4 regions of the Pseudoalteromonas sp. SiA1 genome follow, and region 4 is predicted to be linked to each of the others. Evidence: predicted binding sites of a transcription regulator. Region 4 holds the regulator's gene; each other region holds the start of a gene.
What was found. Region 4 encodes sigma-54, which starts transcription at its own class of promoters, with help from an activator protein. Its sites were predicted from a motif close to GTTGGCACGNNNNTNGNNT; they were not measured.
Positions count from the first base shown of each region.

Region 1: a site for sigma-54 is predicted at 4,172-4,190, ahead of KK487_RS13745 (LiaF domain-containing protein). Genes of this name have one in related genera too.
Region 2: a site for sigma-54 is predicted at 3,361-3,379, ahead of KK487_RS14440 (TorF family putative porin). Genes of this name have one in related genera too.
Region 3: a site for sigma-54 is predicted at 2,710-2,728, ahead of fliE (flagellar hook-basal body complex protein FliE). Genes of this name have one in related genera too.

Region 1 is NZ_CP076084.1:2,964,163-2,971,631, reverse strand. Features, by position in the region: gene KK487_RS13760 (GGDEF domain-containing protein) at 131-1,918, shown strand; gene suhB (inositol-1-monophosphatase) at 1,969-2,772, opposite strand; gene KK487_RS13750 (VOC family protein) at 3,009-3,425, shown strand; gene KK487_RS13745 (LiaF domain-containing protein) at 3,472-4,137, opposite strand; gene KK487_RS13740 (BON domain-containing protein) at 4,451-5,020, shown strand; gene KK487_RS13735 (YqaE/Pmp3 family membrane protein) at 5,085-5,243, shown strand; tRNA gene KK487_RS13730 (tRNA-Ile) at 5,521-5,597, shown strand; gene KK487_RS13725 (methyl-accepting chemotaxis protein) at 5,858-7,469, shown strand, end outside.
Region 2 is NZ_CP076084.1:3,108,244-3,115,712, forward strand. Features, by position in the region: gene KK487_RS14430 (AsmA family protein) at 1-1,678, opposite strand, end outside; gene KK487_RS14435 (hypothetical protein) at 1,945-3,108, shown strand; gene KK487_RS14440 (TorF family putative porin) at 3,481-4,158, shown strand; gene KK487_RS14445 (YIP1 family protein) at 4,353-5,063, shown strand; gene KK487_RS14450 (efflux RND transporter periplasmic adaptor subunit) at 5,112-6,278, shown strand; gene KK487_RS14455 (ABC transporter ATP-binding protein) at 6,278-6,985, shown strand; gene KK487_RS14460 (ABC transporter permease) at 6,978-7,469, shown strand, end outside.
Region 3 is NZ_CP076084.1:2,423,539-2,431,007, forward strand. Features, by position in the region: gene fliG (flagellar motor switch protein FliG) at 1-609, opposite strand, end outside; gene fliF (flagellar basal-body MS-ring/collar protein FliF) at 602-2,317, opposite strand; gene fliE (flagellar hook-basal body complex protein FliE) at 2,338-2,670, opposite strand; gene KK487_RS11260 (sigma-54-dependent transcriptional regulator) at 2,828-4,252, opposite strand; gene KK487_RS11265 (sensor histidine kinase) at 4,249-5,361, opposite strand; gene KK487_RS11270 (DNA-3-methyladenine glycosylase I) at 5,491-6,078, shown strand; gene KK487_RS11275 (sigma-54 dependent transcriptional regulator) at 6,195-7,469, opposite strand, start outside.
Region 4 is NZ_CP076084.1:426,809-434,277, forward strand. Features, by position in the region: gene rapZ (RNase adapter RapZ) at 1-760, opposite strand, end outside; gene ptsN (PTS IIA-like nitrogen regulatory protein PtsN) at 780-1,232, opposite strand; gene hpf (ribosome hibernation promoting factor) at 1,237-1,524, opposite strand; gene KK487_RS01990 (RNA polymerase factor sigma-54) at 1,551-3,050, opposite strand; gene lptB (LPS export ABC transporter ATP-binding protein) at 3,385-4,110, opposite strand; gene lptA (lipopolysaccharide transport periplasmic protein LptA) at 4,107-4,646, opposite strand; gene lptC (LPS export ABC transporter periplasmic protein LptC) at 4,636-5,190, opposite strand; gene kdsC (3-deoxy-manno-octulosonate-8-phosphatase KdsC) at 5,187-5,738, opposite strand; gene KK487_RS02015 (KpsF/GutQ family sugar-phosphate isomerase) at 5,739-6,710, opposite strand; gene KK487_RS02020 (calcium/sodium antiporter) at 6,714-7,469, opposite strand, start outside.

The DNA of each region.
Region 1 (7,469 bases), 820 kb from region 4:
GAGATTAAATTATCCTTTTTAAAAAACCGCTCCTTGTGAGCGGTTTTTTATTGCTTAGCGTGTAAGACATATAATTGTCATACGAGCTTGATATTTTATTACTCTTATTTAATTTTGATCAGAGCTAGTAGTGACTGAGCAACGTAAAGCCTTAGAGTCAATTTTACAACAAGGGGCAATAACAACCTTGTTCCAACCTATTTTTGATATAACTAAGCAATCTATTATTGGGTATGAAGCGCTGAGTCGAGGCCCTAAAAATAGCCCATTAGCGATGCCAAATAAGCTATTCGAAACGGCTCATAAATATCAATTGATCTCAGAGCTTGAGCTTTTATGCCGTTCTCGCGCCATAGAAAACTTTGTAAAACTAAATCTACAAGGGAAGTTATTTTTAAATGTCAGCCCAAAAATTCTACTCGATCCGAGCCACCCTAAAGGCGAAACTTTACATTTAATTGAACAGTTTGGTCTTGCGGCTAATCGTGTGGTGATTGAAGTCACCGAACAAGAAAAAGTAGATGATGGCTTTTTACTGTTAAAAACCATTGCTCATTATCGAGAGCTAGGCTTCACTATTGCTATTGACGATCTTGGTGCAGGTTATTCCGGTCTAAAGCAATGGTCGCAGTTATGCCCAGATATTGTAAAAATTGATCGTTACTTTATTGATCATTGCGATCAAAGCGAAGTTAAAAAAGAATTTCTAAAATCAATTGTGGTGTTAGCGCGGGCAACAAATACAGCGGTGATTGCTGAGGGAATTGAGCGTACTGAAGAACTCGATTTAGTTAAAAGTATAGGCATAAGTCATGTTCAGGGATTTTTGTTAGAAAGACCCAGCCAACAACCAAGCTATGACTATAACTGTAAGCAGTTACAAGCATTTACATCGACTCAAGCAGGTTCAAAGTTTGAACAATCAATGGCTATCGGGGTGCTTGCTGTTGCTCAGCCTGCCATTAGCAGTCATACGCGTTGTAAAGAAGCTCATGCCCTTTTTGAGCAAGACAAACGCATAATTAGCTTACCCGTTTTAAATAGCAATCAGCAGCCAATAGGGCTGTTACACAAAGATCAGCTAACAGAAGTGTTTGCCGCGCCATACGGGCATGCACTTTATGATAAATGTGAAGTCACTGAGTTAATGGATAAACAGCCTTTGGTGGTTGATGAAAATCAAATGCTTGATATTGTCTCTCAGCAAATAACAGAGCAAGACTTTGATATTCGTCGCCATATTGTTATCACAAGTAATAATAAATATTTAGGTTTGGCACCGCTCAGGGACATATTAAAGCACATTACCGCTGAAAAAATCCGCCACGCCCAACATGCTAACCCTCTGACCATGTTACCGGGTAATGTGGCAATTAGTGAAGTAATAGAGCAGCGTCTGCAACATAAACAGCCATTTTCACTAGCTTATATCGATTTAAATCATTTTAAACAATTTAACGATCTGTATGGTTATGCCAGTGGGGACAGCGTGATAAAACTTCTGGCCGATGTGACTGTAAAAGCGTGTGCGCACAGCGCTAACTTTGTCGGGCATATTGGTGGCGATGACTTTATGGTGGTGTTTGAAAAAAAAGATGCGGTGGAGGTTTGTAATACCATTATCACGCAATTTGAATTGCAGTCACGCGTATTTTTTACGCCAGAGCATATTGCTGGAAAAGGGTATTGGGCAACTAATCGAGAGGGCGAAAAGCAGTTTGTACCTTTACTTACATTATCGATAGGTTTAGTTGAGCCGGATCTGCAGCAGTGTAAAAATAGCCATCAAGTAGCGGCATTAGCCACAGATGCTAAAAAAGAAGCAAAACGTTATCGTCACAGCTACTTATTTATTTGTAATCGAAGAAGGCCTGCACCCGCTGTTGTGCGTTTATCCAATAGTAAAAAAAGTGGCTAACAAAAAGCAAAAAAGGAGCCTCGGCTCCTTTTTTTAGTGCGGTATTACGATTAACGTAATAACGACTCAGATAATACTGGGCGCATTTCACGAACAATCGCTTGTGTTAGCTTAGGTGCACCACAAATAACGTTACCGCTCACGTTGTAGTTATTACCGCCAGCAAAATCAACAACCATGCCGCCAGCTTCTTTAACTAATAGCTCGCCTGCTGCTGTATCCCACGGTTTTAAACCAATTTCAAAGAAACCATCAACACGACCCGCTGCAACATACGCCATATCAAGTGCTGCAGAACCTGCACGACGAATATCAGCGGTATGTACGAATAATGCTTTAAACGCTTCAGAATAGGCATCTAAGTGGTGTTTTTGTTTGAAAGGGAAACCTGTTGCAAGAACAGAACCGGCAAGTTCAACCGTTTTAGATACACGTAAACGTTTGCTGTTTAACTGTGCGCCTTGACCACGAGAAGCGGTAAAAAGTTCGCCACGAATTGGATCGTAAATTACGGCTTGGTCTAAACGACCTTTAACTTTAAGTGCAATAGATACTGCGAAATGAGGGATACCCTTGATGAAGTTAGTTGTGCCATCAAGTGGGTCAACAATCCATTGGTAATCAGCATCCTTACCTTTGTGTTCGCCTAACTCTTCACCAACGATGCAGTGATCAGGGTAAGAACGTAAAATAGTGTCACGAATTACGGCTTCGGCTTCTTTATCAATGTTCGTAACTAAATCATTAGTGCCTTTTTGTTGCACTTCAACTTTTGATAAGTCTTCACTTGCACGAAGAATAAGCTTGCCTGCGTTACGCGCAGCGCGAACCGCAATGTTTAACATTGGATGCATGGTATTACCTTTGGGTTGTAAAAGAACGTTTATATATTTAAGCCGGCGTATTTTAGCGGTTTTTGCCATAAAGTAAACCATAAAGCCTAAATACTTGTGAGTGTTTTTTGTACAGCCATGATCTTTCAATATATTTATCGGAATAAAAACAGACAATAAATTTGTAAATTAGCGCTTTACCTAAAGTTAGCTTGAGGTTTTATGATGTTCTATATTCAATTAATAGGAAGAAAGTTATGAAATTAGAACACGTAAATTTAGTTGTTAGTGACATAAACGCCATGCTTAAGTTTTACCAAGCAGCGTTTCCCTATTGGTCAATTAGAAGTGAGGGGGAAGGAACTTGGTATGGTAAAGCAAGGCGCTGGGTACATTTTGGTGATAACGATCAATATATTGCTATAAGCGATCACGGTGAAGGGAAAAACCGCAACCTATCAGGACATCAAATTGGTTTGGCACACTTTGCCTATGTAACCAATAACTTAAATGCAGTAATAGCGCGCCTAAAACATGCGGGCTTTGCAATAAGTAAAGAAGGTGCTGTAAATCCATTTAGAAAAAACATTTATTATATTGACCCTGCAGGGTTTGAAGTTGAGTTTGTAGAGTACATGAGTGATGTACCTAGTGAGCGAAATAACGACTTATAATATGAATGAAGCCAACGATTATGGCTTCATTCAATGTTTAGCATATTTAATAATGTTTACCATTTATGCCAAGTTGAGTTTTTAGATCATTTGCAAAGCTAATAAATTTTTCTTTAATAGTGCGCTTAACTTTAATTTCCACAGAGCCCAAAACAGTTTTTCCTTCAATGTGAATCGTTGGCCCTTGGCGCTTATTAAGTGACACTGTTTTATTTTCAAAACTGCCTAAAATACAAAACATTTTAGAAACTACATTAACGTGCTCTGGTACATATATTTCTTCGCTGCCAAAGTAACAATTAACGTGAATAGTGACATGTTGATGGGTAAAAATAGCATCCGTAAAATCAAGATTGATTGACCCCATGTAGTTTTCTATATAAATGTTTTGAGGAACTACCCATTGGCCGCTTCGTTCACTCGAACCAAGAATGCTTCTTAATGTAAGTGGCTCTTCATCAGTCTCATGCTGCGCGCTATAATTAGGTGCAAACTGAGAGTGCTTTTGCGCCTTATATTGTTGGTCAGTATTTAAGGTTAAATCTTCAACGAGATCCATAAGTGCTTTATTGTCACTCGCTGCCATGGCGTCGTCTAAGCGCCTTTCAAATGCTTCTACAGAAATAACACCATGGCTGTAGTTATAAATGAGCTGATCAATCACTTGCTCACGAACTTGCTCAATAGGGCGGTCTTCAATTTTAACAGACATTTAAATTATCCTTTTATGATTGCTGGTTATTTCAAAGCAAGCCTTATACCAAATATTAAATTGTTTAAATTCAGTGGTTTATGATTTTGGGTTTTTGATTCTTTATTATATTAACGAAAGATTAACCAAATATACAATTATTTAGTAAGTTTCGCTATTCGAGAAACTTTTACGCAATAGTCTGTAAATGTTTACTTAGTAGGTTTAAGCCAATATCTACTATTTTAAATTAACCTATTGAAATTAAAGGTTAAAAAATGTTGGCCCGATGCTCGCATTAGCTTAAGTGTCTTTAATCAAAAGGAGAACGATTATGAAAACATTTAATAAGTCTATGATTGCAGCCCTAGTATTAGGAACAACCGCAATGGGCGCTCAGGCAAGCAGTTGGGAAAACGAAAGCAAAGATGCTTGGATTGATGGGAAAGCAGAAACAGTATTGCTTATGAACACCAATCTAAATAACTTTGATATCAACACGGACGTAAAAAACGGCAAGGTAATGCTAACAGGTAAAGTAAACAGCGAAGTAGATAAAGAGCTTGCTGAAGAACTCGTACTAAGCCTAGATGGTGTAACTGACGTTGAAAACAGTCTAACTGTGGTAAAAAACACCGACATGAAGAAGCATGATTCTAAAATGATGGGTAACGACACTGAAAGTGATTTAACAGATGCTAAAATCACTACAGTGATCACAACACGTTACTTATTTGATTCTGAAGTAGGTGGTACAGACATTGATGTTGATACCGATAATGGTGTGGTAACTCTTAAAGGTACAGTTGAGTCTGATGCTGAAAAGCAATTAGCGATGGAAATTGCTAAAAACGCTGAAGATGTTCGCAAGGTAGTTGATGAATTAACTGTTATTGCAGAATAATACACTATACTAAAGCCCAGCCCTGCTGGGCTTTTTGCTTTGCTAACATTATAAGGATTAAATTATGGATATCATTAGAATTATTTTTTCTATTTTATTACCACCACTGGGTGTGTTTTTACAGGTAGGACTAGGGATGCATTTTTGGTTAAATATTTTGCTAACTTTGCTCGGCTATTTCCCTGGATTAATTCATGCGATTTACATTATTGCCAAAAAATAATGTAGCAGCATAGCAGGACATTTAATACTGAGTTGCTAAGTGCTCCCAAAGGTATGTGTATTAGTTACTCAGGCTGCTATTAATAAATGGATTTGTTTTACAAAACTCATCACTAACAAAACCTCAAAGCTTACTATTTGAGCAGTTAGCCCCTTGATTGTTAAAATAAAGCTTTTTGCTAGTGACAAGCCCCTAAAAACTTTTTATACTGCAACCCGCTTTAGTCGCTCTGTGGCTAAACGCTTCAAAAATTAACTGCTTACAGTTATACAAAGATGGCCCCTTAGCTCAGTTGGTTAGAGCACACGACTCATAATCGTTAGGTCCCCAGTTCGAGTCTGGGAGGGGCCACCACTTTTCAAAGCTTTCCAAGTAAATAGAAACTCACCTTCCTAGTTTATAAAACTTCATTTCTATTACTTCTATTGTATTTTTATCAGCGCACTGATTTTTTTATTAATTTTATTGAATACATTGCAATAAACACAGTTGAATCTACTATTAAAGTGTTATGGGATTTTATTATAAAAATCTTTATTTTGTGACCTTTAATGTCGCTACTATTAATTGTGTGCAGTATATAAAATACCGCTTTGTTACCCCTTAGGTGCTCTATGTTATTAAAACGAAAAGTATACCTCAGCCTTATTTTGGCTGTTGTTGCTCCTTTAGCAATATCTACTCTAATATTTTCAAATAGTATTCGCTCAAATACAGAAGACAAACTAGCCAAAGTAGATTTACCAACAGCGCTCAGTGAAGTGAAAAGCCAAATCGAATTAGAGTTATCGACTCCTATTATTGTTGGCAAAGAAATAGCGCAAAACTTATTTGTGCAACAATGGATGAATAATAATGAAGATGCGCAAAGCCGAGGTAAATTCATTGATTACCTCAAACATATAAAAAATAAAAACCAAGCCAGTAACGCATACATTATTTCTAAAAACTCCCGCAATTATTACACCGATGAAGGTATTTCTAGGCAAATAGACAGTAGTGATACTTGGTTTGATGCTTTTTTAGCATCGGATAGACCATTTGAAGTAGCACTCGACATAGATAAAGGTAGCTCTGAGGTGATGGTATTTATTAATTATGCCATTGAGCTTGATGGGCAACGACAAGGAATTGCCGGAATAGGCCGTTCGCTCGATTCTATGGTGGATCTCATAAGTGAATATAGAATAGGAGAGGGCGGCATTGTTTATTTGGTCTCTGGTAGTGGCGAGATTATGCTGCATGGTAATAAAACTAAAATTGGGCAATCTGTTGACTTGGCGCCGATTAAAAATGGGGCAATTCAAAGTAAAGTAATTGATGGTGATGACTATGTTGTCTCAAGTACGCCAGTAAATTCATTAGGTTGGCATCTAGTCGCTGAAATTCCCCAAGAGCAATTATATGGCGCAATTAATACTGCTATTAATACTAATATCATTTTTGGTGTAATTATTGCGCTTGTAGGTTTAGCGTTAGCACGCGTGTTAGTAGGGCAAATATTTAGGCCAATCGAAAACATTACTGCAGCGGTGAATGCATTAACGGAAAAAGATGGTGATTTAACGGCACGACTCCCTACTGATGATAATAATGAAATTTCAGACTTAGCGGTTAAGTTTAATCTGTTTTTAGAGCAGTTACATTATATGTTCAAACAGGTTTCTGAGTCGGCAATTCATGTTAAAGGTATTTCCCAAGATGTGCTTGAGCAAGTGCAAGGTGCGGCAAATTTAGCTGAAGTGCAATCATCGAGTACGCAAACGGTGGCGGCAGCCGTTAATGAGATGGAGGTTACGGTTCAGGATATTTCTGGTAGTGCCAGTAATGCGGCAGATATTGCTACTAAAACCGAAGAAACGACGCACAAAGGGGTTGAGTTTGTGCAAAGCACGATTAAACAAATGGAACGACTGGAAGCGTCAATGGCCAATTCTGTGGCCTCGGTGTTAGAGCTTTCGACAGAGATTAAATCAATTTCTCATGTATTGGATGTAATTAAAGGGATTTCCGAGCAAACTAACTTATTGGCGTTAAATGCGGCTATTGAGGCTGCTAGAGCGGGTGAGCAGGGCCGTGGCTTTGCGGTAGTTGCTGACGAAGTAAGAACGCTTGCGCAACGTACCGCGGAGTCTACGGAGCAAATTAATGAGATGATTGATTCGTTAAATGCTAAAGCGTCAAGCACGGTAACAGCGATTGAATTGGGCAGCAAAAACACGCTAG
Region 2 (7,469 bases), 670 kb from region 4:
GGCTGATCAACGATAAATCAGTATTTTTGCCTACGCCATTGGTAAAGTTAAAACTACCAGAAAGTGCAGAGAAATCGGTTTTCTCAGATTCTTCAAATCCTGTATCTAATCCCTCAGACACGGCATTAAAGTTGCCTTTAACTAGCTCTTTACCCTTACGCACCATTTCCGCTACGTTTGCTCCCTTAACGGCACCATCCGCGAACTTGAACCCTAGCTTACCATTAAGCGCGTTAATAAACGTTTTTTGGCTTTGCCCTGCTGTGGTTAGATTCCAACTTAAAGAGCCCTTGCCCATTAGCTTATCAAAGCCTGCAGCATCAGTAAGTAAGGGCTGTGCCTCTATTTTATCTAAATCGAAGTTGGTTGCTATTTTATAAGGGGTATTTTGGGCATTGATAGTAACCACCCCTTTACCTGTTCCTTCATAAGCGACAAAGCTATCTAAGCTTAATTTAGCAATGCTATTTTTAAGTGCCATAGTAAACTGATTAGCGCCTAGTTTAATGTCGTTAGCTTTTAAACCACTTGAACGAACAATCACATTTGCATCTAATGCACTTAAGCCACTTAAATCAATTTTAGTATCATCCCACACTATTGGCTCTGCAGGCTTAGACTCGTCTTTTACTGGGGCTTCTTTTTTAGCTACGGTTTCTGGTAAGTAAGGATTTAAATCAAGCATCCCTAGGTCAATATCAGCATTAACCGCTAAACGGCTGCCTAGATTCACCTTACTTTTACCTTTAATCTCGAGAGCATCGAGCGTTGCAACTAATTCTGTTAGGTTAAACTCCTCACTGAGCAAGTGCATTTGGGTATTGATACTAAAGGCATTAAACGCATTGTCTTTAGCGTTTAAGTCAACCCCTTGCCAGTTAGCAATATTTTTAACTGAATCACCGTTAAGTGCTAATAACCCTTTAATATCTTGGCCTTGTTTGGCTATGCTGCCATCAAACGTTAAATCGACTAAACGTGAGTTAAGCGTTTGCTTTACATTAAATGGGGCACCTTCAATCGCTTTTGCTGGAGTATCAAGTTTTACATCAAGCTCAAATCGCTCTTGCATATAAGTAATAGCCCCTTTGACTTCGAGCTGTTTGCGCAGTGAAGGCAGTAATATAGCCAGTTCTAAATCGCTAATTTGTTGTTTAGCACCCGTTTGACCATCTAAATATGTAAACGACCCGCCATAAATAGCGACTTCACCTAATTGAATATCAAAGTTTTCAGGTAGTTTGACTGCCTCACCCGATTGAGTTTGCTGCTCAGGTTGCTTGGCCACTGCATCAAATAACTGCCAGTTAGCTTTACCGCTTTTATCGGTTTCTAGCAAAATATCAGGCTCATTAATGACAAACTTTTCTAGCTTTAACTCGCCACCGAGTAATGAAAGCCAAGGAATATGAATGGCAAGTTGCTGCATACTTGCCATATCAGCGCGAGAGCCGCTAGGCATATTGGCAAAATGCACATCATTAAGCTCTAATTTTAATGCAGGGAATACACTGAGGGTTTTATCGCCCTTTATGGTTAATGTGCGCCCGGTTGTTTTTTCAACCTGCTCAGACACTTTATTAAAAATGGTATCAGTAGGAATTAAAAAAGGTGCAGCAACAATTAACGCTATGCATAGCAATAATATGACACCAATAACTTTAAATAAGGTCTTCATGATCATCCTTTCAAACGTGCAAATAATGTTCTTATCATAGCGGGAGTTAACACTAAAAGCATTGTTAAATAAATAAAAAACATATCAATTAGGGCATCCCTTTTTAAAATCAGGTTTTCAAAACTCATTTTAATAAATTTAAAGATTCATGCCCCTGATTACATTGCTGCAATTGTTCGGTATGATGCGCGCCCCTGTTGTATTTAGCCTAAATAAGCTAAAATGTAGCGACTAAAAAATATATCTAACCGGAGAGTCTACAAGGCATGAAGAAACTGCTAATTTCACCGTCAAAAATGGCATTAGGCGAACAAGAAAGTCAAATTTATCAAAACATTCTGAAGCAATCTTCAGAGCTAAGCCTAAACCTGATGGCCGTGAAAGTGGAAAACCATCCAGAAGATTTTTTAGGTTGGTGTTACGAGCTATTAAGTGCAAGCCGCGACCGCATTAATTACGACTTACTCGAAACCTCACAATTACCATTATTAAAAAAACTGCACGACCAACTTATTTCAGCGATTAGCTTTTTACAGTTAAAAACATTACGGGTAGCACCTTGGCCGGTAGTGAGTATGTTTGTAGAACAACATAAAGAACTGGTGGCACTTGATGAGCAATTACGTTTAACTGCTTATATCTCAGGCCTGCGTGAAAAGCCGTTAAAAGATATGATCCCTGAAGACTTACTCGCTTTTAGCGGTAAGCATATGGCATCACTCGATCCGAGTACTTATAACTTTGATGTAGAATGGTTTGCCTCTACCAAAAGCGCCAAAGGTTTTCACCTGATGCTGGCTGATTTGCCAGGTGCATTCGACGATGCACTCAGCAACATTCCACTTGAGGGTGATGTAGCGCTAGGTAATTACCAACAATTTGTAATTGCTTATTTGAGTGCATTTAATGGTAGTGATGAAAAACCAACTCTGGCGCCTGCCACCCGTTTATTAGCAATGCGCCGCCCTGATGTATTTACACCGATTAGTAACAGTCGCTTAGATGCACTTTGCTCCGCACTTGGTATCACCAAATTAAATAACCGTGACTTTGAGCGTTACTGGCAAGATGTAGTACAAAGCATTCACGCTATGTCATGGTTTAAAATGGCCAATGCAGGTAATGAACTAGAAACTCAGTTAGTGGATATAAAAGCGCTAATACCTTGCTTTTTTTATTATGCAGATACGAATACTGCAGATAACTCTAACTACATTAAGCTACTAAATAAACCTACACGTAGCACTTCGAGCAGCAGTAAAGCGCCACGCCGAGGTAAAGAATCTGCTGAGATTTTAGTGGATCGCGCTCTTGCTGCTGATGATATCCCAGAACATATTCGTGCTAAACGTGACTCTATTATTAGCGAAGTACAAAAAGGCCGTAGTGTAAACGAAACAATTACACTTATGCGTACCATTTTTGGTTAAAACGTATATCAAACGCAATTAGCTTTAATAAACTAGCTTAACGTTAGGGTCTGTAGACCTTTCAAGGTTAAATTTTCAAAGGTCAATAGATCCTAATATAGATAGCCTGGTAGCGCTCTAATGGTGCAGCCAGGCTTTTTTTTGCACCAGCAGTGTGTTCTTTCCTTACATACTTTTCACTAAGCGTCTTTGCGCATAACTTCAACACCTTGTTTTATAATATAAAATTTATTTTTTATTAAATAAATGGAAGCTGGCACATACAGTGCAATTCCCCCTGCAGTAACGTAATAATACGCCGCCGTTCAAAAGGTTGTAGTCGTTTATAATAAAAAACCTTGGCGTGCAAAATCATACAATGGGAAATGAAACATGCTAAAACTACAAAAAACAATACTCATCGGTGCATTGGCATTAACAGGAATGACATCAACTACTGCATTTGCCGAAGTAACAGCCAATGCAGCCGCTACTTCTAACTACTTATGGCGCGGACAAGAGCAAACTGGGGGCGATGCAGCTGTATCTGGCGGTATTGATTACGCTAATGAATCTGGATTTTATGCAGGTACGTGGGCGTCAAATGCGTCTTGGGCCGATGAAATGACCTACGAACTAGACTTATACGCCGGTTTTGGCGGCGCTATTAATGAAAACGTAAGTTATGACGTAGGTTATATTTATTACGCTTACCCAGATGCGGCATCAGGTGCCGATGCAGATTTTTCAGAAGTTTACGGTAGCATTAGTGTGCAAGGTTTTACATTTGGTGCAGCCGTACTTGCAACATCTGCTGCCAGTGGTGATGGTACTGATTTTGGTGATTCACTGTATTTAAACGCCGATTACAGCTTCGCTGTTGGTAGCAATGGCACTGAAATGGCGCTACACATAGGGCATTACTCAGGCGATTTCATCGGTGATGACAATATTATTGATTATGGTGTATCAGTGTCTAAAGATGGTTTTACCTTTGGCCTATCTGATAACGACATGGACGGCTCAGATGTTAAAGCTTATGTAGCCTACGCTGTCGACTTTAGCCTATAAAAAGAATGTGTTACTTGCTGCAACACTAAGGGCCGAAAGGCCCTTTCTCGTTTTAAATAACTTAACTAGATCTAATCACGCCACACCTTGTTAACAAACCGTTACAATTAATAAATCAACTTACCTCGCTTTTACCTTAGTATATGACTGATAACTATATAGTTCACTATTGAGAAAATCATAAAGGAATAATCATGAAGTCATCTAACGCGCTATCTGCTTGTATCGACATTTTTATCAGCCCAAGCAAGGCTTTTAATGGGCTAAAAGAAGCTAAAGGCTGGTCTTGGCTTGCTTTTGCACTTCTCGCTCTAACCCTTGCAGCCTCTGCTTATACATTTTATACCACTGCAGACTCACAATTTATTTTAGACCAGCAGGTTGCTGCAGCGAGTGTGGATGCCACAATCGGCGAGAAAAAAATGATCCGTCAAAGTATGGAGCAAAGCCTCGATAACCAAGTGTGGTTTGCAATTGGCGGGGGTATTTTCGGCCTTCTTTTTATAAATGCACTCCTATCTGGGTATTACATGTTGATATCTAAGCAAGACCCTGATGCTAATTATAGCTATGGTGCGTGGTATGGTTTTGGTGTTTGGAGCATGATGCCCATGGTTATTTCAAGTTTAGGTGTTGTTGCGCTAGTTCTTACAGCCAGTAACAATGAATTACCTATTAGTTTATTCAATTACGCGTCTATAAATCAGTTATTTCTGGGATTAGAGCTTGGAGATAGCTTCTATAATATGATGGAGAGTTTAAGTATTTTTAGTCTTTGGAGCATAGCTTTGGTTGCTATTGGGTTAAAGTGTTGGACTAATTTCAGCTTTAATAAAGCACTTCTTTTTGCTGCGCTACCGACCATTATCATTTACAGCATCTGGACAATTATTATTGTTGCTTAAAGGAATGTAGGCAAACTTTTCTGCCTACTCATAAATACGGAAATAAAAATGAAAAAAGCGATTATCATTACCCTTGCAATTGCAGCTTTTATTGCTCTTATCGTATCAAAGCAAATTACTGGCGATGAAAAAGCACCAGAGGTAAATGTTGCACAGGTTGAGCAAGGTAGTATTGCAGACTCCATTATGGCCTCTGGCAATTTAGTCTTTAATACTCAAGTGCAGTTACGTTCAGAGGTAACCGGACGAGTCGACAAGGTGTTTGTTGAAGAAGGGCAAAGTGTAAAACAAGGCGACATTTTAATGCGCTTAGATACCACTGCTTTTGAGTCAGAAGTAACACGTAATAAAGCGGTATTGCGAGCTAGCGAAATAGAAATTAAACACAGTAAAACACGCCTTTTGAACTTTGAACGTCAGCTTAAACGTCAAAAAGAGCTTTATGACGTAGGCCTAGCAGGGCAAGAAGTATACGAGAACTTACAAAATGCACGCGACCTTGCCAAAATAGATATTGAAGCCAGAGTAGAGTCTTATAATCAAGCCAAAGCCTCTCTTTCAATCGCTGAAGATAGACTTAGCAAAAGTGTATTTCGTGCTCCAATGAGTGGTTTGCTCGCCTCAGTAAATATTAAAGAAGGCGAAACCGTTATTGCCGGCACCACTAATATTATTGGCTCAGATTTAATGCTGGTTGCCGACCCAAGCGCTATTTTAGCTGAGCTCAGAGTTGATGAAACTGATATTGCTGGCATTAAATTGGACCAGCATGCAGATATTTATGCTGCTGCGTACCCCAATCAACCCTTCACTGGCAAGGTCATTAACATTGGAACCTCAGCAAAAAACCAAGCAGGTTCACAAGGTTTATCATTTCGAGTGAAAGTGTTACTTGATAATACCGATAGGCAACTATATGCAGGTATGAGCTGCCGTGCAGAAATCGCAACAAGCCTTGCTGTGAATGGCTTAAAGCTCCCTATCGAAGCCGTACAAAAAGAAGATGACAAAACGTTTGTATGGCGTTTAAACGACGATAACACTGTAAGCAAAGCCTATGTAGAAGTGGGTATTTCTTCAGATATAGAGCAAGCAATTACCCAAGGTTTAAATAAAGGGGAGCGAATTGTTATTGGCCCTGCACGTCCTATCAGTAAACTAAAAGAAAATGATACGGTAAAAGTTAAGCAAACAACTGCCAAGGATGCGCAATAATGTCGGCGGTAATCAAGCTTGAGCATATTAACAAGCAATACAAAATGGGTGAGCAAATATTTAAGGCCCTAGATGATGTAAACGTGGTCATTAATGAAAACGAGTATGTCGCTATAATCGGTCCTTCAGGTTCAGGTAAGTCAACTTTAATGAACTTATTGGGTTGCTTAGATACTCCAACTACTGGGGATTACTTTTTAAAAGATAAACTTGTAAAAAGTATGACAGAAACCGAGCTCGCTCATCAGCGTAACGAAAGTGTTGGCTTTATTTTTCAGAGCTTTAACTTACTTCCGCGTGCGTCGGCACTTGAAAATGTGATGCAGCCTTTGGTTTATAGGTTTATACCCGCAAAACAACGTAAACAAAAAGCCCTCGATGCACTCAAACGTGTAGGACTCGGTGATAAAGTGGATCATCTATCAAGCCAGTTGTCTGGTGGGCAACGCCAGCGTGTTGCCATTGCACGAGCGCTAGTGACTAAACCGCATATTTTACTCGGTGACGAACCAACCGGGAATCTAGACAGCAAAACTACCACTGAAATTATGGCGCTATTTGATGAGCTACATAATGAAGGCCACACCATTATTTTGGTAACTCACGAACAAGATATTGCAGATCATTGCCAGCGAGTTATTCGCTTAGTTGATGGCAAGGTAGTGAGCGATGTGCGTAAAGGTGAAGGAGACAAACAGCATGTTTAAATCTGCTATTGCAATTATGGAAGGAACAAAAGCAGCACTAATGGCCATTAAAGCCAATGCCATGCGAAGCGCACTCACTTGTTTAGGGATTATAATTGGGGTTGCCGCGGTTATTACAGTGGTAGCCGTTATGCAAGGCTTTACTAAGCAAATTAACGATCAACTCGCAGATATGGCACCTGATGTAACCACAATTAAACCCTTTACCAGCATTGAACAAGAAATGGTGGGCAAAAATGCTAAACTCACTTACAACGATTTTTTAGTCTTAAAAGCCCGAGTAAAAGAGGCTGAAACACTCACTGCACTGATGTTTACTTGGCGTTTTTCTGGTGGCGCTGAATATGGAAATAAAAGCCACTCATCACGAGTAATGGGTACAGAGCAAGATTACCAAAAAGCGTATAGAACCTTTCCAGAACTTGGGCGCTTTATTCGCGCAGAGGATGATGAAAAGCGCCGTCGAGTCGCTTTTATTGGTCCA
Region 3 (7,469 bases), 1.4 Mb from region 4:
TTGTGCACCCGCTTGACCGGCAAATTGTTTTTCCATAATTTCATTCAATTCTTGCAATGCTGCCGGTTGTACTTCTTCTAAATTAGCAATACGCATGGTTAAATCGAGGCGCACTTTTTCAGGAAATTGCGCTAAAATTTCAGCCGACTGTTCAGGCTCTAGGTAAGAGAGAACAATTGTTTGAATTTGTGGATGCTCATTACGAATAATGTTAGCCACCTGTTTAGAGTCCATCCATTTTAATGAATCAAGACCTTTAGCGCCTGAGCCCATCACTATTTGGTCTATCAAGCTGGCGGCTTTATCTTCACCTAATGCGGCTGTAAGTGCTTTTTTGATGAAGTCTTCAGACTGAAAACCAATCGTACTAAAACTTTGAATTTGTTCAATAAACAAATTATGAACCGCGCTAATTTTAGCTTGCGACAAATCATCGATTGCCGCCATGGCCATACCGACCTTTTGCACTTGTTTTGGCTCTAAGTGCTTGAGGATTTGCGCTGCATCTTCTTCAGTTAAGCTCAGCAATAATATTGCCGCTTTATCTACACCATCAAGTTTATCAACATCAAACGCTTGAGGTAGTTGTTTTTGTTCTTGATCAGTCATCTTCTGTTAACCACGCTTTCACTACTTGTGATGATAGTTCTGGTTCATTGGCTACAAGGGCACGAACCGCTTTGAGTAAGTCTTCGTCGCCGTGTAGGTCTGGTAAGCGTAGTGTACCATCGCTTGAGAAGCCAACAGAAGCAGAATCAAAGTCATTATTTAGCATATCTAATGTGCTGTCACCAAGATCAACACCTGAACTAAGAGAATCTTCATCGTATTCTTCAAGTGTATTATCTGGGTAGATTAAGCGTTTAAGCATAGGTTTAACGACAGCTAAAATCAGTACAATAATAACCAGTGCACCTAATACTAAGCGCATCATTTTCATAAACCAATCTTGTTCCCATAAAGGCAACTCAAAATCAAGCGCTGAGTCTTCACGAACAAATGGTACGGTCACTACTTCAAGTGCATCGCCACGTTGCATATCAAAGCCTACGCCACCTTGTAACAAGCGACGAATATTTGACAGGGCTTCAACCGAGCGTGGCGTCATAGTTGTTTCACCATTTTCACCCACCGTAGGCAGGTAATCAACCGCAACAGAGACGCTTATTCTGCGGATCACTCCAGTTTGCTGACGCTTATGTGAAATAGTGGTATCGAGTTCATAGTTACGAGTGGCTTCTTTGTGAGTTCTACTCGGTGAGGTTGCAGTGCCTGCACCGCCCGCCATCGCATCTTCAGGAATAGTTGAGTTAACTGGTGGCTGATTAGTAAGCGCGCCTGGAATACCAACCGCTAGGCCACCAATATTATTTTCTTCAAAGGTCGTTTCACTTCTTACCGCAGGTAAATCTGGGTTGTAACGTTTTTGTGTTTCTTCTACCGCACTAAAGTCCATACTTAAATCTACTTGTGCGGTGTAATTACCTAATCCAACCACGGGGATCAAAATACTGTCGATTTTTTCTAGGTATTCTTGCTCACGTTTACGTTCTATATCGTATTCTTTACGCGAGCGTGCAGCTAAAGAGGTTTGCGAGCCTGAATTTAATAAACGACCATTTTGATCGGTCACAGTAACGCGCGAAGGCTCAAGCCCTTGTACCGCTGAAGCTATCATATCAACAACCGAGTCAACTTCTTCGCCATCTAGAGAGCGACCGCGTTTAAGAGTAAGTACAACAGTCGCAGAGGGTTTTTTCTCTCTACGGGCAAATACATTTTCTTTGGGAATAGCTAACAATACTTTGGCGCGAGTAACATTATTTAGCTCTTCTATAGTACGGGCAAGTTGTTGCTCACGGCCATGTTTAAGGCGCTCACGTTCTAAACGTTGGCTTACCCCAAACCCCATGTCTTGCATAATAATGTCGCTACCTGATGTAGGCCCTTGATCTAAACCTTCACGGGTCATCAATAACTTGATATTTTGATATTCAGTTTCATCCACCGAGACCACATTGCCATCAAGTTGGTAGTCAATTTTTTGTGCATCTAAAAAGTCGAGTGTTTCTATTAACTCTTCAGTTTGCATTTTACCTAAAGGGCGCATATCTGGCTGACGAGCCCAAATAATAACGAAAATAGCAATGGCTAAACAAATAGCTAATGCAACAATCAGGGTAATTTGACGTAAAACATCAACACCGCCAAGGGAACTGAAATAGCCTGATTTTTGCTCTTGTTGATCTTCGTTTTCACTTTGCTCCATCATGCCATCAGCAAGTGCCAGATCTGTAGATTGATTAGATTGCGCCACAATAATTCTCCACTACCTAGTTAAACAGGCATGTTCATAATTTCTTTATAAGACTCAACAAGCTTATTACGAACCTGTACCGTAGCTTCAAATGCCACAGAAGACTTTTGCGAAGCAATCATAGCCTCAGCAAGTGATACGCTTCTGTCGCCATTCTCTACCGCTTTTACTTTTTGTCCTGTGTCTTGCTGAAGTTCATGCACTGTATTAAGGGCATTACTCAACATGTCACCAAACTGTGCTGTAGAGGTTGATTGCACTTGCGTTGGCAAGTTATTAACTTGATTACTACGTGTGGCCTCTGCAGCCATTGATTGCATTTCTTGAAATAAAGCACTGTTTTGAATTTTCATAATTGTCTCTGATAATGCAGTAAACTCTTAAAGAGAATAAAGCACAAAACATGCCAAAAATTAAAACCAATTAAAACAACGCTTTAAGTAAAATAATTAAGCAGTCAGAGTTTTGACAGCCCTAAATTCAAGTGATTGAACTTAGGGCTTATGGGGGTTATGCTGGGAGGGAAATACCTAAATCACGCATTTGTGCTAATTTGTAGCGTAAAGTACGCGGGCTAATACCTAAGGTTTCGGCGACCTCTTTGCGTTTTCCTTGGCAGCGTGCCAAGGTTTCTAAAATAATACGATGTTCTTTATCTTTAAGCTCATCTTTGTAACTACCAGTATCGACGGCTAACAAATCATTTTTTTGCTCATCTGCAGGCGCTGCTTTTTCATCATAATAAGCGTTACTGAGACTACTTTTTACAGGCTCAATGTCAGCTTTAGTTTCTGCCACAAAATGCGTTGGGGCTAGATTTTCGATAAAAATAGCATGCTCATCAATACTATTTCCACTGCGTAAAATTAATGCTCGCTGGATAACGTTATCTAGTTCGCGTACGTTACCGGGCCAGCTATGGCTAAGCAGTTTTTGCTCTGCACTGCTATCTAAATACGCCATTGGCTCTTTGCTTTTACTTAAATGACGTTCAATCAAATGCTTAGCCAACACAATAATGTCCCCTGGGCGCTCACACAGTGGTCGCCATAGCAGTGGGAAAACATTGAGTCGATAGTATAAATCTTCGCGGAACTGGTTTTCAGCAACCGCTTCTTTTAACTCTCGGTTACTTGTGGCAAGCACACGTACATCCAGTGCAATGGTTTTACGACCACCTAAACGCTCAACTTCACGCTCTTGTAGTACACGTAACAGCTTGGCTTGCAGGCCTAAATCCATTTCGGTGATTTCATCAAGTAAAATAGTACCGCCCTGTGCTTGTTCAAACTTACCCGGGCAGGCCTGAATCGCGCCAGTAAACGCGCCTTTCTCATAACCAAATAAAGTGGCTTCGAGCATATTTTCAGGAATAGCAGCACAGTTAATCGCAACAAACGGTTCATTACAGCGTTTTGATTTGTCATGAATATAACGCGCCAGTACTTCTTTACCAGAGCCACTTGGCCCAAGCACCATCACACTGGCATCTGATCGAGCAACTTTATTAGCAAGTTCGAGTAATTGAATACTACTAGGGTCGGCGACAATGGGCCCGTCTGTTTCTTTTTCTTTTTCTGGTAAGTAACGACTCACCATATTCAATAGCACTTCTGGTGCAAATGGCTTGGCCATATAATCAATCGCGCCTAAACGCATAGCCTCTACAGCATCATCAATAGTGGCGTAGGCCGTCATCATTAGTACGGGTAAATCAGGGTAATTTAATTTAATACTACGTAATAAATCCAAGCCGCTCATTGCGCCCATTTGTACATCACTGACCACCAATGAAAATGCTTCTTTTTTTAGTAGCACCATGGCTTGCTCGGCACTATTGGCGGCCATACAGGCTATACCTGACATTTCAAGCGTATCAATTAATGCTTCACGAAGTCCGGCGTCATCTTCTACAACTAAAATAGTGTTACTCATTGTGACTCCCCTAATTTAGATGTGACACTAATAGGTAGCAACATACTAAAAATTGCTCCCCCTTGTGGGTTGTTGTTTGCTTCAACACGTCCCTGATGTGCACTGGCCACTGAACTTACAACGGCAAGTCCTAAACCAGTACCTTGGCTTTTAGTGGTATAAAAGGGTTCAAATATTTTTTCAGTTTGTGCTAAATCAAGCCCAGGGCCATTATCACTAACACTAATGCGAACATAATCAGAGTCTTGTATATCACGCAAAGCACTAAGATGTACTTGTGCACCACTGCCAATGACTTGAATACTATTATGAATTAGGTTTTGAATTGCGCTTGCCAATGCTGTTTTGTTACCCATAATTTCAATATCGGGTTCAGGTAAGCTCACATTTAATTCGCTATCATTGAGCGCTACCATAGCATCGGCACCGGCTTTAACTTCACTTAGTAGCTGTTGCATCGACACTTGCTCAACAACTTGCTGATCACCACTTTTAGCAAATAACAGCATGTCGTTTACTTGGGTTTCTAAATCTTTTAAACGTGACATTAATTTAGTATGAAAACTGCCGCGAGACGCTTCGGGTAAGCGTTTTGAGCCTAAATTTGCGGCATACAACATAGCCGCTGATAACGGTGTGCGTACTTGATGAGCTAAAGACGCAACCATTTTACCTAAGGCACTTAAACGCTGCATATGCGCGACTCGCTTTTGTAAGCGTCGGGTTTCGGTTAAATCGGTCATTAGTATAAGTTGCCCAGGCTCAGGCGCGAGTGCAGTAATATCGAGCTTTATTAAGCGTCCATCTTTTAACGACACTTCATGACCATCATCTTGATGAGGACGAAATGAGCGCTGAATAACGCTAAACCACTTCTCTCCTTCTAATGGCTCGCCGAGCATATCGATAGCTATTTGGTTTGCCTTAGCGATCATTCCTTTACCATCAAGTACAATAACGCCCGCAGGCATGGTATCAACCAGATGAGAGAGCCAACTTGCTTGTTGACGCAAATCACTCAACTCACCAACATACTCCTCTTGCAGTAAACATGGGTTATACTGATTAGCAGAAATAAACTGGGGTTTTAGCACACTTGCAAGGGCCATAATCAACTCTCTAAAATAATGTAGATACTGTAGCTAATGCACAATATGTACCAAAATTATTTCATAATAATATCAACAATTTAAATAGTTAAAATACGTGCCGTAAAAATGACGCGCTAAGGAATAAGCATGAAAGAAGAAGCTCAGTGTCGCTGTCCATGGTTAGATACTTCAAAACCCGACTACGTGGATTACCATGACCATGAATGGGCCGTACCTGTGTATGACGATCACCTACTTTTTGAGTTTTTAACGTTAGAATCGGCACAAGCAGGGTTAAGTTGGTACACCATATTAAAAAAGCGCGCTAATTATAAAAACGCCTTTGCAAACTTTGATGTAAATAAAGTAGCGGCCTTTACTGAGCAGGACCTAGAAACATTAATGCAAAATGAGGGAATTGTTCGCAACCGCTTAAAAATAGCCGCAACAATTAATAATGCAAAGTGCTTCATTGCTATTCAAAAAGAGTTTGGCAGCTTTAGTGATTACCAGTGGCGGTTTGTTGGCAATAAACCTCAGGTAAACGATTTAGAGACGCTTGCGGATTACCCTGCAGTTACTGAAGCATCAACGTTATTTGCAAAAGATTTAAAAAAGCGCGGTTTTAAGTTTTTAGGCCCAACCACAGTGTATGCCTACATGCAGGCGTGTGGAATGGTTAACGATCATAGTAATAATTGCTTTAGAAAAGAAGAAGTTAAAAAGCTAGGCTAGGTGGGGTTACGGGTTACGAGACGCGGGGTTAACCCGCTGACAAGTATAGCGCCGAGTTTGCATTAAACGCGGTGTTTAGTTTTTCTAACCTAATACCTGAAACCTGCCCTTAGCTCTCAATCTCTCGATAGGTTATATTTTTTCATTTTTTCGACCAGAGTGGTTCGCCTTACGCCAAGCACCTCGGCAGCACGGGCGACAACGTAATCAAAGCGCTCTAATGCCTGTGTGATTAAGTTAATTTCAAGCTCAGCTAAGTACTCTTTAAGCTCAATACCTTCATCGGGCAATAAACCAGGTGCGGCCTGAGCAAAGTCATCTTCTAGATCTATTTCATCTTCACTAAATCCGCCGCTAAAAATATCATTAAATGCATCACGCTCCATCAGTTCTTCTGGGTACTGTGGCTCATAGGCTTCAACTTCAATGTAGCGGTATTTATTAGGTAAGTCAGGAACATCCACCACCTTGTCTGGGAACATAATAACCATACGCTCAACTAAGTTAGCGAGCTCACGAATATTACCCGGCCAAGAATGTTCTTTTAAACTATCAATAGCACGCTCTGTAAACTTAGCCGTAGTACCGCTTTGTTCATTTACACGGCGCATAAGCTCTTTAAGTAGTAATGGTATGTCTTCTGCGCGTTGAGCAAGAGATGGGCTCTCAATAGGAAAAACATTTAAGCGATAGTATAAATCTTCTCTAAATGAGCCTTTTTCTATCATGTTTTCAAGGTCACGGTGGGTTGCAGCAATCACACGCACATCAGCTTGGATCGCTTTGGTACCACCAACGCGCTCATAGCTACGCTCTTGTAGTACTCGCAGTAACTTAACCTGCATTTGCAGTGGCATATCCCCTATTTCATCTAAAAATAGCGTGCCACCTTGCGCTAACTCAAAACGGCCTTTTCGTGCTGAAATAGCCCCAGTAAACGCGCCTTTTTCATGACCAAATAGTTCACTTTCTAGTAGCTCTGCAGGAATTGCCCCACAGTTTACTGGTACAAATGGGCCTTTGTTACGCTTAGAAAGCAAATGTACGTTACGGGCAACTACTTCTTTACCTGTGCCCGATTCACCTAAAATAAGTACGTTAGCATCGGTTTTAGCAACCTGCGTAATTAAAAAGCGTAAATCTTTTACCGCTTTGGTTTCACCAACAAGACCATCAAAGGTGCTTTTCTCTTTATTATTTTTATGTTCATGCGGCAACATGCGCTGATATTGCTGACAGTCGTGTAACAGCTGTGTGGTTATTTCATGAGTAAATGGCTCACATATCAACCCCACAACATTAGCCAAACTCAACAAAGGTTTAAGCGTTTCACCAATGAGTAAAAAAGGAAATGTTGGGTATCGTTTAATTAAACTTTCGTGATCTAAAGA
Region 4 (7,469 bases):
AGCGGTGTTGCCCACCGGTACAGCCAATTGCAATGGTTAAGTAGCTGCGGTTATTTCGTTCTAAATGCGGCAGCCATGTTTGCACAAATGTTTGAATTTGCCATGTAAATTTTTGCACTATACTGTGACTTGCTAGGTAGTCTTTTACTGGTTGGTCCAGCCCTGTAAGTGGCTTAAGTTCAGGCTCCCAATGCGGGTTTGGTAAAAATCGGGCATCGAATACGTAATCTGCTTCTTTAGGGATGCCGTGTTTAAAACCAAATGACTCAAAGGTAATGATCAGTTGTTTATCTTTTTTTCCGAGTATTTTTTCACGAATAGACTCAGCAAGCTGATGCACACTTAAATCCGTGGTATCAATCATATAATCAGCACGGTTAATCAATACATCAAGTAGTTGTTTTTCTTTTTTTATGGCTAAATCAAGCGGCAAAGAATCAATAGATAAAGGGTGGAGACGTCGCGTTTCTGAAAAACGTTTTATTAATGTTTGATCGTCACTGTCTAAATAAAATACCGTTGGTTTAGTAAAACCAGGTAAATATTCAATGATTTCATTAAACTGCTGTTGCTCTTTAGGTAGGTTACGTACATCAACACTCACGGCAATTTTATTATAACTGTCGGAAACACTGCGCACTAATGATGGTAATAAATTAAGAGGAATATTGTCTACACAATAATAACCTAAGTCTTCCACAACGCGTAACGCCACAGATTTACCTGAGCCTGAACGACCGCTTATAATTATTAATTCCATTTATCACCTTTCTTTGTTACTACGATTGACTGACGATAACCTGATATAGTTCGCTATCCGATTTGGCGGCGCGTAACTGTTTACAAAATTCTTTATCATTGAGCTTATCAGCAATCGTGGCTAGCGTCTTCAAATGCTGCTGATTATCGCCATCGGGAACAATTAACGCGACAAAAATGTCAACCGGCCGGTTATCAATCGCATCAAAATTAATAGCTGTTTCGCTCACTAAAATCAAAGCAAGGGGCTCTTGAGCTCCACTCATGCGACCATGTGGAATAGCAATGCCTCGGCCAATGCCTGTACTTCCAAGCTTTTCTCTTGCAGTTAATGCATTAAGAATATCTTGTTGTGTTAAATAGGGCAGCTTATTGTGAGCCAATTCACTGATAAATTCTAAAATTCTTTTTTTACTATTAAAAAGGACCGCAGCTTTACTGCAGTCCTGACAGATAAGTGAGCTTAGTTTCATAGTGTTAGTGTCGAGCAAGTTTCTCTTTGTGTTTAATTACTTGACGATCTAGCTTGTCAATGAGCGAGTCTATAGCGGCATACATATCTTGATGCTCAGTAGAGGCAAAAATCTCAGCGCCACTAACATGAACGGTTGCTTCAGCTTTTTGGTTTAGTTTTTCTACATCGAGAATAACGTGCACATTCGTTATGTGATCAGTGTGCCTCTGTAACTTCGAAAATTTACTATTTACGTAGTCTCTAAGCGAGTCGGTAATATCTACATGGCGACCAGTTAAATTCAGTTGCATAAACATTTTCCTCTTTGTTGTACGCCTTAAATCAAACTTTTACGTTGATTAGACGGGGGAATAGCTAGAGATTCGCGATATTTTGCAATGGTTCTCCTCGCTACTTTAATTCCTTGCTCTGCCAATATATCTGCAATTTTACTATCACTCAATGGTTTAGCTGAGTTTTCTGCAGCGATTAATTTTTTAATTAATGCACGTATTGCTGTTGATGAACATTCGCCACCATTTTCAGTACTTACATGGCTTGAAAAGAAATATTTAAGCTCAAAAATGCCACGTGGTGTATGCATGTATTTTTGCGTAGTAACACGCGATATAGTCGACTCATGCATTTCCACCATTTCAGCCACATCGTTAAGCACCATAGGCTTCATAGCCTCAGGACCGTGTTCAAAAAAGGCCTGTTGCTGCTGCACAATACAGTTGGTTACTTTAAGTAGCGTGTCATTCCTACTTTCTAAGCTTTTTATAAACCATTTAGCCTCTTGTAAGTGCGAGCGAATAAACTGGCTATCACCACTTGATTTAACCGTACGCGACATAGCTGCATATTGGCTATTTACTCTGATCTTAGGCATGCTATCTGGGTTTAATTCAACTACCCAACGACCTTTAACTTTCTTAACCGACACATCAGGAATAACGTATTCAGACTCTTCTCTAACAATAGTGTCTGCCGGTTTTGGGCTGAGCGTATGAATCAACGTCATGATTTCTTTAAGCTCATCTTCTTTAAGCTTTGTTTTTTTCATTAACGTGCGATAGTCACGTGCAGCAAGTAAATCAATATGATCGGTTAAGATCATTTTTGTTTCGTTTAAAAAAGGTGTGTCTTTATCAAATTGATTTAGCTGAATACACAAGCACTCTTGTAAACTACGCGCGGCTATTCCCACTGGATCAAATAGTTGAATACGCTTTAGTACCGCTTCTATTTCGTCAAGTTCAACTTCATCTTCGCCGTCGTTTTCTTGGTTAAAGCTTTCTAATATTTCTTCACAGCTAAGGGTTAGAATCCCTGAATCGTCCACAGCTTCTACAATTGCAATAGCTATCGCTTCATCGGTAGGACTAAACGGCGTCAGTTGAAGTTGCCACATTAAATACTCATGCAGCGTTTCAGTCGAAGAGCCTTGATAAATAGATTCATCTTCTGGCATTGGGCCCGATGAAGAGGCAGGCGCAGCGCTCATATATTCATCCCAAGTAACATCCATAGCCATATCATCGCTAATGGTGTCTTTGGTCATTGCTTCGCCGCTATCTTGCTCATACTCGCTAGGTTTATCGTCAGCTGAGGCACTTAGCGTTAAGTCATCGTTATCGGCTTTTTGTTCGTTTTTACCTGCAGTGTCTTCGCTGTAATCGTGTTCTTCAACTTCAAGCAAGGGGTTGCTATCGAGCGCTTCTTGAATTTCTTGCTGGAGATCCAATGTACTGAGTTGCAATAAGCGAATTGCTTGTTGCAACTGTGGAGTCATTGTAAGTTGCTGGCCCATGCGCAGCTGTAATGATTGCCTCATGTATCTCTAACAATCCTTTTAAATTACGGTCTGTTGACCTTTACGGATTAAAATTTGTTCAAACTAGGGGCGGTTTAATTGCGGCGCGAGGTTTGTAACCTAGTGGGCTAAGTCAAAACCGAGCAACAAAGAGTAAATCGTCCCTAGGCAGAACCCGAAGGGCAGCGCCTGTTTGGCATTGATGCTGCGTTATCGCCTATTTATGGGGAATACCACACCACATAGGCTCTGCCTTGCCTAAATACCAAACAGACTGCTGCAAATTCAACCTTGAAAGGTCAACAGACCTAAGTATAATTAATCTTAGCAGATGCTTAGTGGAATAACACACATATTAGAGCTTGAACTGCTCGCCCAAATAAACATCGCGTACTGTTTTATCGTTTAATACGTATTCAGGAGTGCCTGATGCAATTAACTCCCCATGAGAAACTATGTAGGCTTTTTCACAAACATCAAGTGTTTCGCGCACGTTATGGTCTGTAATAAGTACGCCAATGCCACGGTTTTTAAGATGCTCTATGATCTTTTTAATATCTAATACTGAGATAGGATCAACCCCCGCAAAGGGTTCGTCTAAAAGGATAAATTTAGGGTTTGCTGCTAACGCGCGAGCAATTTCAACGCGGCGACGTTCACCACCTGATAAAGCCATACCTTGACTATCGCGGATATGCTGAATGCTAAATTCATCAAGTAAATTATTTAAGGTATCTTCGCGTTGTTGTTTATTTAATTCTTTACGTGTTTCTAAGATAGCCATTAAGTTTTGATAAACAGTCAGCTTTCTAAAAATAGACGACTCTTGCGGTAAATAACCAATCCCTAAACGCGCTCGGCTGTGCATCGGTAATAAAGTAATATCTTTATCATCAATTGATATTTTGCCTTTATCGCTAGGGACAAGGCCTACAATCATATAAAAAGTGGTGGTTTTACCTGCACCATTAGGGCCAAGTAACCCCACAATACTGCCAGCTTCAACCTCTAGGCCAACGTTTTTTACAACTTCACGACCTTTGTAGCTTTTAGCTAATAGCTCTGCTTTTAATGTGCTCATGGTTGGCCTTTATCATCTTCTTTTTTATTTTCAACAGGGACTAAAATAGTGTGTACACGGTCTGTTGAGTTTTCGTCTTTTTCTGCGCTAATTAACTGCTGCTCGATATCGTAAGTGATACTTTTAGCTGTTATTTTTTGACCTGCTTGAGCAATGCTTGCATCGCCGATTAAGGTTAAAAAACGCAGCGACACATCGTAACGCACTTCATTAGCACTGGCGCTCATTATGGTGCCATCAGCTTGTGTTTCTTCAAAATATGCAGGGCTGCCTGTGGCAATTAATAACTGTTTGTTATCGCCTAGGTCATCGCGTTTATGCACTTCTAAACGGTCAGCTGTGATACGGCGATTACCATGAATAATTTCAACATTTTTCTCAAAAATGCCTACGTTTTCTTTTAATTGACCTTCTTGCTTATCTGCACTAATTGAAATTTGATTTGCAGCGGGGGCTTCAGCAGGTTCAGCGCCATTACTGTTAAAAGCAATTAATAGTGAGGGAACAATTAAAATTTTAAATAGGTTATTGGTCATAATATAGGGTTCGCGTATGGTTAATAAGTTTAATCACCTCGGTTTTTAAATCGGCCTCAAGGCCTTTACCTGTGATTTTTAAATTAGGTCCTGTAATAACGACAGGCTGCTGTGATTGCATGGTTAATAGTTTTATATCAACATTGATGGTCTGGGCGGTGATCGTATCGATCATGGCGTTATCTACTAAATTTTGAGCGGTTACATTACCCTCTAACACCAGTTGACGGTCGTCGTAGAGTGTGGCTTCATCGGCGTTAATACGCCATGTTTGCTGCTCGTTGTATAAAGTGAATATAGGCTTTTCAAAAAAGGTAAAACCGAGTTGTTGATACAACTCCATTTTTACCGCAGTTACCTTATGGCTCACTTTACCTTGTTCATTATAAGCCGTTTGTTTTAGCTCAATAGCGGTATAATCAGGCTTAGCAATAACTTGTGTTTCTTCGCTTGCAGTTATATCAACCTTAGTAAAATAAGGATACCAGAGCCAAACCATACAGCTTATGAATAAAACGCTCAGTATAATGCGCGCTACATTCATGAACTCGTTCCTTGGCTAGTTAGTGGCTTGTTATTTTCGAGCATAAGTAAGTCTGTCAGCTCTCTTACCGCACCAAAACCGCCGGGCAGTTGGGTTACATAATGTGATAAACGTTTAATAAGTGGATGAGCATCGTTTACGGCTACCGCAAAACCGACTTGCTCCATTACTGGCATGTCTGGGCCATCATCACCTATATAAGCAATTTGCTCATCGCTAAGCGCTAATTTTTGTTTTAATTCTTGATAGGCTATGAGTTTGTCTTCTTGGCCTTGATATATATGTTGTACGGTTAAACTGCTCATACGTTGCTGCACTATATGAGAATGGCGCCCGGTGATCACGGCGACTTCAAAACCGCTGTTAATCAGGGCTTTGATACCAAATCCGTCTTTGGTGTTAAATGCTTTGAGTTCTTCACCTTGGTTTCCAAGGTAAATACGGCCATCAGAAAATACACCATCAATATCACAAATTAATAGCTTTACTTTTTTTGCGCGCGCCTTTGCATCATCACTTAGCGGTTGATAGAGATCTTCAAATTGCATTTATAGCACTCCCGCTTTAAGTAAGTCTTGCATATTTAGTGCGCCAATCGGTTGATTATGCTCATTAATTACAATTAAGCCATTAATACGTTTTTGTTCCATAATATTTAACGCTTCAGCCGCGAGCATCTCTTGGGTGGCTGTAGTACACGACTTGGTCATCACAACATTAATTTCAGTGCTATGAATGTCAATACGTTGCTCTAAAATACGGCGTAAATCGCCATCGGTAAACAGGCCTGATAATTGCTGGTCACTATCAACAATAGCGGTCATGCCGAGTCCTTTGGCCGACATTTCAATCAAGGCATCTTTAATCGTTTGCGTCTCGTTTATGATAGGCGTATCAGCACCACTGTGCATAACATCTTTAAGAGTTAAGAGTAATCGCTTGCCTAAGCTACCACCAGGGTGCGATAGTGCAAAATCATCAGCAGTAAAGCCGCGAGCTTCTAATAATGCCACCGCCATGGCATCACCCATAGCGAGTGTGGCAGTGGTACTTGCAGTAGGTGCTAAGCCCAATGAGCAGGCTTCTTGTTCAACTTTAATACACACATGCACATTTGCCAATGTTGCCATGGTTGAGCCTTGGTTGCCTGTCATGGCAATCATTTTGGCACCAATGCGCTTTAATACTGGAATAATATTAAGTACTTCGCTGGTTTCACCAGAGTTTGAAATGAGGATAACCACGTCATTTGCTGTGATCATTCCTAAATCACCATGGCTTGCTTCACCCGGGTGAACAAAAAATGCGGGGCTGCCGGTACTGGCAAGAGTGGCGGCTATTTTGTTACCAATATGGCCTGATTTACCCATGCCAATAACAATAATACGACCTGAGCAGTCATACATTAATTGACAGGCTTGGTTAAAGCTTTCATTAACGTATTGTGTAATATCGCTGAGTGCTTGGCGTTCAATCTCTAGAACACGTAACCCTTGTTGAATAAAGTTTAGCGTTGCCATGGGCTATCCTACTTGACTAAAAATATAACCTTGGTAAATCATAAATGCGACGATGAGCAAGCCACCTTCTATTCTATTGATACGTCTTTGACCTCTAAAGTTCAATGACATAGCAATTAGCGCCAAGGTTGCGCCAATCATAATAATAACATCACGGTTAGCAACCGAAGTATCGATAACCGATGGATTAATTAATCCTGCCAGCGGTAATACCGCTAAAATATTAAAAATATTCGAACCAACTATGTTACCCAGCGCTAAGTCATCTTCATTTTTAAGTACACCTGCAATTGAAGCTGCAAGTTCAGGTAAGCTGGTGCCTATAGCAATAATGGTCAAACCAATCACTAAGTCACTTAAGCCAAAATATTTTGCGATATCAACGGCTGAGCCAACTAAAAAGTGTGAACTAACCGGCAGTAAAATCATACCCACTACCAGCCAAAAAACAGCTTTTTTGGTTGGTACGTTGTCAGGTACTTCGTCACAGGCTTCGCTCACAAACGGATCGTCTTGGTTTTTAGCTCGCAGTGAGACAAAAATAAGTCCGCCAATAAAAACAACAAAGCCAGATAATAAGGCTGCACCTTCAAAAAATGAAAAATAGTTATCTGAAAAAATATACCAAGTTGCAATGGAGACCAGCAGTACCAGTGGAATTTCACGTTTTAACGTACTTGAAGATACTGATAAGGGTCTTAAAAGGGCGGTAATACCTAAAACTAATAAGATGTTAGTGATGTTTGAACCAACTGCATT